One region of the Streptomyces sp. SAS_281 genome, then DNA from elsewhere that is predicted to be linked to it. Evidence: riboswitches for the same ligand, from Rfam matches in the RefSeq annotation. Region 1 holds a riboswitch; the other holds the start of a gene.
What was found. A riboswitch is a leader RNA that binds a small molecule or an ion and turns the genes downstream of it on or off. The one in region 1 is predicted to bind cyclic di-AMP.
Positions count from the first base shown of each region.

Region 2: linked by a shared signal. The riboswitch ahead of ACN6LM_RS25870 (transglycosylase family protein) and the one ahead of ACN6LM_RS00230 (M23 family metallopeptidase) in region 1 are both predicted to bind cyclic di-AMP.

Region 1 is NZ_JBMNDO010000001.1:54,773-58,956, forward strand. It holds gene ACN6LM_RS00220 (M16 family metallopeptidase) at 1-1,066, shown strand, start outside; gene ACN6LM_RS00225 (M16 family metallopeptidase) at 1,093-2,475, shown strand; cyclic di-AMP (ydaO/yuaA leader) riboswitch at 2,704-2,870, shown strand; gene ACN6LM_RS00230 (M23 family metallopeptidase) at 2,884-3,702, shown strand; gene ACN6LM_RS00235 (GntR family transcriptional regulator) at 3,912-4,184, shown strand, end outside.
Region 2 is NZ_JBMNDO010000079.1:16,857-21,040, forward strand. It holds gene eno (phosphopyruvate hydratase) at 1-440, opposite strand, end outside; gene ACN6LM_RS25870 (transglycosylase family protein) at 740-1,456, opposite strand; cyclic di-AMP (ydaO/yuaA leader) riboswitch at 1,461-1,628, opposite strand; gene ACN6LM_RS25875 (transglycosylase family protein) at 1,914-2,981, opposite strand; gene ACN6LM_RS25880 (cytochrome P450 family protein) at 3,088-4,184, opposite strand, start outside.

The sequences.
Region 1 (4,184 bases):
CTTCGAGACGATGCCCACGCACCAGCTGGAGCTGGCCCTGTGGCTCGAGGCCGACCGGATGGGCTCGCTGCTCGCCGCGCTCGACGAGGAGTCCATGGAGAACCAGCGCGACGTCGTCAAGAACGAGCGCCGCCAGCGCTACGACAACGTCCCGTACGGCACCGCGTTCGAGCGGCTGACCGCGCTGGCCTACCCCGAGGGTCACCCCTACCACCACACCCCGATCGGCTCCATGGCCGACCTGGACGCGGCGACCCTGGAGGACGCCCGCGCCTTCTTCCGTACGTACTACGCGCCGAACAACGCGGTGCTGTCGGTCGTCGGCGACATCGACCCCGAGCAGACCCTCGCCTGGATCGAGAAGTACTTCGGCTCCATCCCCTCCCACGACGGCAAGCAGCCGCCGCGCGACGGCTCGCTGCCCACGATCATGGGCGCCCAGATGCGCGAGGAGGTACGCGAGGAGGTGCCGGCGCGCGCCCTGATGGCCGCGTACCGGCTGCCCCACGACGGCACCCGCGAGTGCGACGCCGCGGACCTCGCCCTGACCGTGCTCGGCGGCGGCGAGTCGTCCCGGCTGCACAACCGCCTGGTCCGGCGCGACCGTACGGCCGTGGCCGCCGGGTTCGGGCTGCTCCGGCTCGCCGGCGCGCCCTCCCTGGGCTGGCTGGACGTCAAGACGTCCGGCGGCGTCGAGGTGGCGGAGATCGAGACCGCGGTCGACGAGGAGCTGGCCCGGTTCGCCGAGGAGGGCCCCACGGCGGAGGAGATGGAGCGCGCCCAGGCCCAGTTGGAGCGCGAGTGGCTGGACCGCCTCGGCACGGTCGCGGGACGCGCCGACGAACTGTGCCGCTACGCCGTGCTGTTCGGCGACCCGCAGCTCGCGCTGTCCGCCGTGAACCGGGTCCTCGATGTCACCGCCGAGGAGGTCAAGGCCGCCGCTCAGGCGCAGCTGCGGCCCGACAACCGGGCGGTCCTGGTCTACGAACCGGTCGAGCCCGCCGAGGCCGCCGAAGAGGCCGACGCCGCCACCGACACCGACGCGCACGAAGGGGCGGACCAGTGACCGACGCTGCCGCGACTGAAGTTTCGATGGAGTTCCACCCGCAGCCCGCCCCCGGCGTGGCCCGCCCCTGGGCCTTCCCCGCGCCCGAGCGGGGCTCCCTGCCCAACGGCCTCACCGTCCTGCGCTGCCACCGCCCCGGCCAGCAGGTGGTCGCCGTGGAAATCTTCCTCGCCGCCCCCCTGGACGCCGAGCCCGAGGGTCTGGACGGCGTGGCCACGATCATGTCGCGCGCCCTGTCCGAGGGCACCGACAAGCAGAGCGCCGAGGAGTTCGCCGCCGAGCTGGAGCGGTGCGGCGCCACCCTCGACGCCCATGCCGACCACCCCGGCGTCCGGGTCTCCCTGGAGGTCCCGGCCTCCCGACTGGCCAAGGCGCTCGGCCTCGTCGCCGAGGCGCTGCGGGCGCCGGCCTTCGCCGACAGCGAGATCGAGCGCCTGGTGCGCAACCGGCTGGACGAGATCCCGCACGAGCACGCCAACCCGGCCCGCCGCGCGGCCAAGCAGCTCTCCAAGGAGCTTTTCCCGGCCACGGCCCGCATGTCGCGTCCGCGCCTGGGCACCGAGAAGACCATCGAGCGGATCGACGCCGCCGCGGTGCGCGCCTTCTACGACGCGCACATCCGTCCGTCCACCGCCACCGCCGTGGTCGTCGGCGACCTCACGGGCATCGACCTGGACGCGCTGCTCGCCGAGACCATCGGCGACTGGTCCGGGGACGCCTCCGAGCCCCGCCCCGTCCCGCCGATCACGGCCGACGACACCGGCCGGGTGATCATCGTGGACCGTCCCGGCGCGGTGCAGACGCAGTTGCTGATCGGGCGCATCGGCGCCGACCGCCACGACAGCGTGTGGCCCGCCCAGGTTCTCGGTACCTACTGCCTGGGCGGCACGCTGACCTCCCGGCTCGACCGGGTGCTGCGCGAGGAGAAGGGGTACACCTACGGCGTGCGGGCCTTCGCCCAGGTGCTCCGCTCCGGCGCAGCCGACTCCGCCTCGGGGGCGACGGGCGCCGCGATGCTCGCCATCAGCGGTTCCGTGGACACCGAGTCCACCGGCCCGGCGCTGGACGACCTCTGGAAGGTGCTGCGGACGCTGGCCGCCGAGGGGCTGACGGACGCCGAGCGCGAGACGGCCGTGCAGAATCTCGTGGGCGTCGCGCCCCTGAAGTTCGAGACGGCGGCCTCCGTCGCGGGCACCCTCGCCGACCAGGTGGAGCAGCACCTCCCGGACGACTACCAGGCGACGCTGTACGCCCGTCTCGCCGAGACCGGCACGGTGGAGGCGACCGCGGCCGTGGTCAGCGCCTTCCCGGTGGACCGGCTGGTCACGGTTCTGGTCGGCGACGCCTCGCGCATCGAGGAACCGGTCAGGGCGCTCGGCATCGGAGAGGTGTCGGTCGTCACCGGCTGATCTGTCGGTCAGCCCGCTGGGCGGGGAAGGAGGGCTTCGGCGCGGGGACGCGCCGGAGCCCTCTGCGCGTCCGGGCACCTTCCGGCCCCTGTGCGCCTTCGCTCGCCACGGGGCCGGCTCGCCCTGTGGGATGCGCTACAAAACCCCTTGTCCGTTTGGTGGTGGGAAGTCCGTCCGCTTAGCGTCGGGTCCGCTGTCCGCCACTCGTACGCCCATCCGTGACGTACCGGGCAGCCATCGCCGAGTCCCCGTCAGGCGCGAGCCTGGGGAGCCGGGGACCCACGCAGTCCCTGGGGTGAATCGGATGCCCGCGCTCCGTCAGGGGCGAGGCGTCCGTAGGAGACCTTCCTGCTCCGAACCCGTCAGCTAACCCGGTAGGCGAGAAGGAAGGAAAGGACCAGCCACCCCATGGCGTTCACCCGTGCCACCGGGAAGCACCGTGCCCCGAGCCGCCTGACGCGTGCCGGCGCCAAGGCCGTCGGCGTCGCGACGCTGGCCGCCGGCGGTGTCATCGGCTCCCTGGCCTCCCCGGCCCTCGCCGCCGACGCCGGTACGGCCCCCGCCGCCACCGAGACCGGCCTCTCCCAGCTCCTCGCCATCGAGAACACCCTCGCCGACCGGATCGACGCCCAGGCCGAGGCACAGCAGCACCAGGCCGAGGCCGCCGAGAAGAAGGCGGCGGCCAAGGCGAAGGCGGCGGCCGAGAAGAAGGCCGCCGAGAAGGCTGCCAAGGCCAAGGCAGCGGCCAAGGCGAAGGCCAAGGCCGCCCGCGAGGCGTCCGCCCGCGCCGGCCGCTCCTCCGCCCGCACCGCGCTGGGCTCGTCCTACCGGCTGCCCGTAGCCGGCTCGTACGTGACCACCGGCTACAAGTCCAGCGGCTCGCTCTGGTCGTCCGGCAGCCACTCCGGCATCGACTTCCACGCCGCGTCCGGCAGCCCGGTCGTCGCCGTCGGCGCCGGCACGGTCGTGGAGGCCGGCTGGGGCGGGGCGTACGGAAACAACATCGTGCTGCGGATGACGGACGGCACGTACACCCAGTACGGCCACCTCTCCTCGATCGGCGTCTCCGTCGGCCAGAGCGTCGCGGCCGGCCGGCAGATCGGGCTCTCCGGCTCGACCGGCAACTCCACCGGCCCGCACCTCCACTTCGAGGCCCGGACCACGCCCTCCTACGGTTCCGACATGGACCCGGTCGCCTATCTGCGCGCCCACGGCGTCAGCGTCTGACGGACTCGGGCTCCACACCGAAGGCCCCGGCATCCCGCCGGGGCCTTCGCCGTGTCCGCACCTCCCCGTGCGCCTCCCGCCGCTCCGCCGCGGCCAAAAGATATTCATGAATTCCCGCCCGGCATCGGAAATGCGAGCGCATTGCAATAGAGTCGCGCCAGAGGTGTCGATCGGCCGCTGTTCGCGGGGATTGAGGCGGAGGTTCGGACATGCGTGTTCCGGCGCATTCGGTATGCACGGCAATCCGTGACGACATCGTCTCCGGTGTCTTCGAACGAGGCAGCCGGCTCACCGAGGAGGTGCTCGCACGGCGTTACGGGGTCTCCCGCGTCCCGGTACGGGAAGCGCTGCGCACCCTGGAGTCGGAGGGTTTCGTCGTCACCCGCAGACACGCCGGAGCCTGCGTCGCCGAGCCCTCGGAACAGGAGGCCGCCGACCTGCTGGAAGTCCGCATGCTGCTGGAACCGCTGAGCGCCGCCCGC
Region 2 (4,184 bases), on a different contig from region 1:
ATCATCGGAACGGGCAGCAGGTGCGCGTTCGGGCCGCCGAGGTAGCGGAACAGCGGGAGGTCGCTGGCCTCGGAGGCGGCGTGGGCGACGGCGAGGGAGACGCCGAGGATGGCGTTGGCGCCGAGCGAGCCCTTGTTCTCCGTGGCGTCCAGGTCGAACATCGCCTGGTCGATGAGGCGCTGCTCGGTGGCGTCGTAGCCGACGAGCTCCGGGCCGATCTGCTCGATCACGGCGAGGACGGCCTTCTCGACGCCCTTGCCCTGGTAGCGGTTGGGGTCGCCGTCACGAAGCTCAATGGCCTCGAACGCGCCGGTGGAGGCGCCGGACGGAACAGCAGCACGACCGGTGCTGCCGTCGTCGAGGCCGACCTCGACCTCGACCGTGGGGTTGCCCCGGGAGTCGAGGATTTCCCGGGCTACGACGACGTCGATGGACGGCACGAGGCATCTCCTTCTGGGATATGACGCTGGTTGTGCAGGGTCGCTTTGGCCTTGCCACAAGAGCCTAACCGGCCCGGCCGTCTGCGTCGGCCGACCGCCCGTCCCCTGGGACGAAAAAGGACCCAAGGGCAGGCATACCGGGGCGAACGGCCAAATAATTACCGGCCGGTAACTACAACAGTTGAACGATCACAGGGACCGTCCGGCACCGGAACCGGCGTGCCCCGGCCCGGCACACACGGGGGGAGAGTGCGTGCCGGGCCGGGGCGGTCCGAGCGATCAGCGAGGAGGGATCGCGGTTACTTCGTCAGGTGGAGCTGCTGGCCCGGGTAGATCAGGTCGGCGTCCTGGACGATGTCCTTGTTCAGCTTGAAGAGCTGCTCCCAGCCACCCTTGACGTGGTGGTCGGCGGCGATCCTGCTCAGCGTGTCACCGGTGACGACCTTGTACTCGCCGTCACCCTTGGCGACCTTCTTGCCGGTGGGGGTGGTGACCGTCTTCTTCGGGGCGTCCGAGCGGTCGGAGCGGTTGGTGGCCGGAGCCTCGCTGCGCTCGGCCTTCTTCGGGGCGGCCTCCTGCTTGGGGGCGGCCTCCTGCTTGGCGGCACCGGAACCGGCGTCGACGCCCGGGTCGACACCGTCGTTGGTCAGGTTGCCGGCGCCGGCGCAGGACCAGGCACCCGGGCCCTGCATGTCGAGGAGCTTCTCGGCGGTGGCGATCTGCTGGGCCTTGGTGGCCAGGTCGGCGCGGGCCGCGTACTGCGTACCGCCGGCGGCGGCCCAGCTGGACTGGGAGAACTGCAGGCCGCCGTAGTAGCCGTTGCCGGTGTTGATCGACCAGTTGCCGCCGGACTCGCACTGGGCGACGGCGTCCCACGTGGCGACGGAGGCGGCGGAGGCGTTGGTGGCGCCCATCAGCGGCACGGCGACGGCGGCACCGGCGACACCGGCGAGCGTGGCGACACGGACGGCCTTGGAGGGGCGGCGGTGCTTGTTGCCCTTGCGGTTGAGCAGCATCGAGTCTTCTCCTCACCGACGCCTGCGAGGTGAGCTGTCGGGTTCGGGCCAAGTGAGTTGCCCGGCCGCGCCCCTGGCGCGACTTCACCCCTAGCCGGTCCTGTACGTCTCCCGACGATCAGGCCCAGCGCCTACCTGGGTCCCCCGCTCCTGCCTACGGCGCTTTCGCGTCTGTTCCCTTCGACCGACGGCAGGATTCGGCGTGACGGTCGACGGGGCCCGCGGTGCGAGCGGTTACGACCGTAATCACACCCAACGGTCATATTCAAAGAAGGACATACCGGATAATCATCCCGTAAGAGCATCCCATCAACCCCTGTTTACGCAGGTCGGAGCGGATGCGGCGGGACCTCCCGGACAAGAAGCATCAGTTCACGCAAAGAGACCCATGTCTCACTCGGTCAAAAGTGGGACATGGGCCTCTTAAACCACCCAAAGCACAAGGGCCTCTAACGGCTCATCCGGCGTTCTCGGCGGCCTTGTCCGGGCCCGCGTCATCCAGGCCCAGATCGAGGTTCTGGCCGGGCAGGATGAGGTCCGGGTCGGAGCCCACCTCGCCCTTGTTCGCCTCGTACAGCCCGGGCCAGCCGCCGGGCAGGTCCTGCGCGTCGGCGATCGCCCAGAGGTTGTCGCCCGGCCGTACGGTGTACGTGCCGTCAGCCGGCCCCGCGGCGCTGTCGCGTGCGTCGCCGTCACCTCGCGAGGCGTGCCGGCCCTCGTCGCGCCCCTCGGCCGTCCCTCCGGCCTCGTCGGCGGCTGGGGCGCCCCGGTGCTTGCCGCCCTTCGCCCGCGCGTCGTCCGTCGCACTGCCGGACGGGTCCGCGGAGGGGTCGGCCGGGGGCGTGGCCGTCGGGTCGCCCGGGGCGGACGGGTCGGCGGACGGGGTGCCGGAGGGGTCGGCCGACGGGGAGGCGGACGCCTCGCCCTTGCCGCTCTCCTCGGCGCTCCGGCCCGCGTGCTTGCCGGAGCTCCTGGCGGCCTCCTTGCCCGTGGCGGCCGCGCCGGACGCCTCGCCCGAGGGGGTGGCCGACGAGCCCGAGGACGCGTCGTCCACCGGGTCGGTGCCGAGACCGGCGTCCAGGCCCGCGTCGGCGCTCCGGGCAGGCTCGTCCGCGTTCTCGTCGCCCGGGTCCACGTCCGCCTTGCCCGCGCTCTTGGTGAGCCCGGAGATCACCGCACAGCTGGGCCACGCCGTGGGGCCCTTGGCGGCCAGCACGCGCTCGGCGACCGCGATCTGCTGCGAGCGGCTGGCGAGGTCGGCGCGCTCGGCGTACGCCTCACCGCCGTACGCCTTCCACAGCTCCGGCGTGAACTGGAGACCGCCGTAGGAGCCGTTGCCGAGGTCGGCGCTCCACATCCCGCCGCTCTCGCAGTCGGCCACCCGGTCCCAGGTCCCGGTGTCCGCGGCGTGCGCGCTCGCCGCGCCGAGCAGCGGGATGGCGATGGCCGAGCCCGTGACGCCTGCGGCGACCACGATGGCGGGTGCCTGACGAGGGCGGCGGTGTCTGCCGTTCGCGGAGCCCATGGGAGATGCCTTCCGTGTGACTGACAAGCGACTGGTGAGTCGAACGGTGAACCTAGCGAAACTCGAACGTGAGTCACAAGTCGATGCAGCGCAGATCACGTGAAAGTCACAGAGTTGACAGGGTGTCACTTTCCTCGGCGCGCTCCCCCGGCGTGAACCGCACCGGCAGGGTGCGCAATCCGCGCATGATGAGCCCGCCACGCCATCGCAAATCGGCTGATTCTCCCGCAAGTCGCAGGTCGGGAAGGCGTGTCAGCAGAGTCGCGAGCGCGGCCTGTCCCTCCAGCCGGGCGAGCGGCGCTCCCAGACAGTAATGAATGCCGTGGCCGTAGCCGAGGTGTTGGTTGTCGCTCCGCGACAGGTCCAGTGTGTCCGGTCCGGCGAACCGCTCGGGGTCCCGGTCGGCCGCCGCGAGCACCACGAGCACCGGCTCGCCCTCCTTCACGCGCTGCCCTCCGATGGTCAGCGACTCGGTGGCGAACCGCCAGGTGGCGAGTTCCACCGGGCCGTCGTGGCGCAGCAGTTCCTCGATCCCCGTGGCCAGCAGTCCGGTGTCGCCCGCCGCCAGCGAGCGTTGCAGCCGCTCACGCTCGGCGGGGTGGTTCAACAGGGTGTGGACGCCGTTGCCGATCAGGTTCACGGTTGTCTCGAAACCGGCGAAGAGCAGGATGAAGGCCATCGCCGCGGCCTCGTTCTCGGTCAGGTGCTCGCCGTGGTCGCTCGCCCTGATCAGCCCCGAGATCAGATCGTCGCCCAGGTCCTCGCGCTTGCGGTGGATCAGTTCGAGCAGATAGGCCCGCATCTTCTTCACGGACCGGGCGACCCCGCCGCGCGGCCCGCCACCGTGCCGGATCATCATGCCCGCCCAGTCCCGGAAGTCGTCCTGGTCCTCACGGGGCACGCCGAGCAGGTCGCAGATCGCGTAGATGGGGAGCGGGAAGGCGAACTCGTGGATCAGGTCGGCCTCCCCCCTCTCCACGAACCCGTCGATGAGCCGGTCCGTCAGCTCCTGCACCCGGGGCGCGAACTGCGCGATGCGCCGGGGCGTGAACGCCTTGGAGACCAGGCGGCGCAGCCGGGTGTGGTCGGGCGGGTCGATGTTGAGCAGGTGCGTCATCAGCTCGGCCTTGCGCTCCCCGGGGATGCCGGTCTTCCCCTTGGCGTGCGCGGGCTCGGCGTGGTGCGCCGGGTTCTTGGACAGCC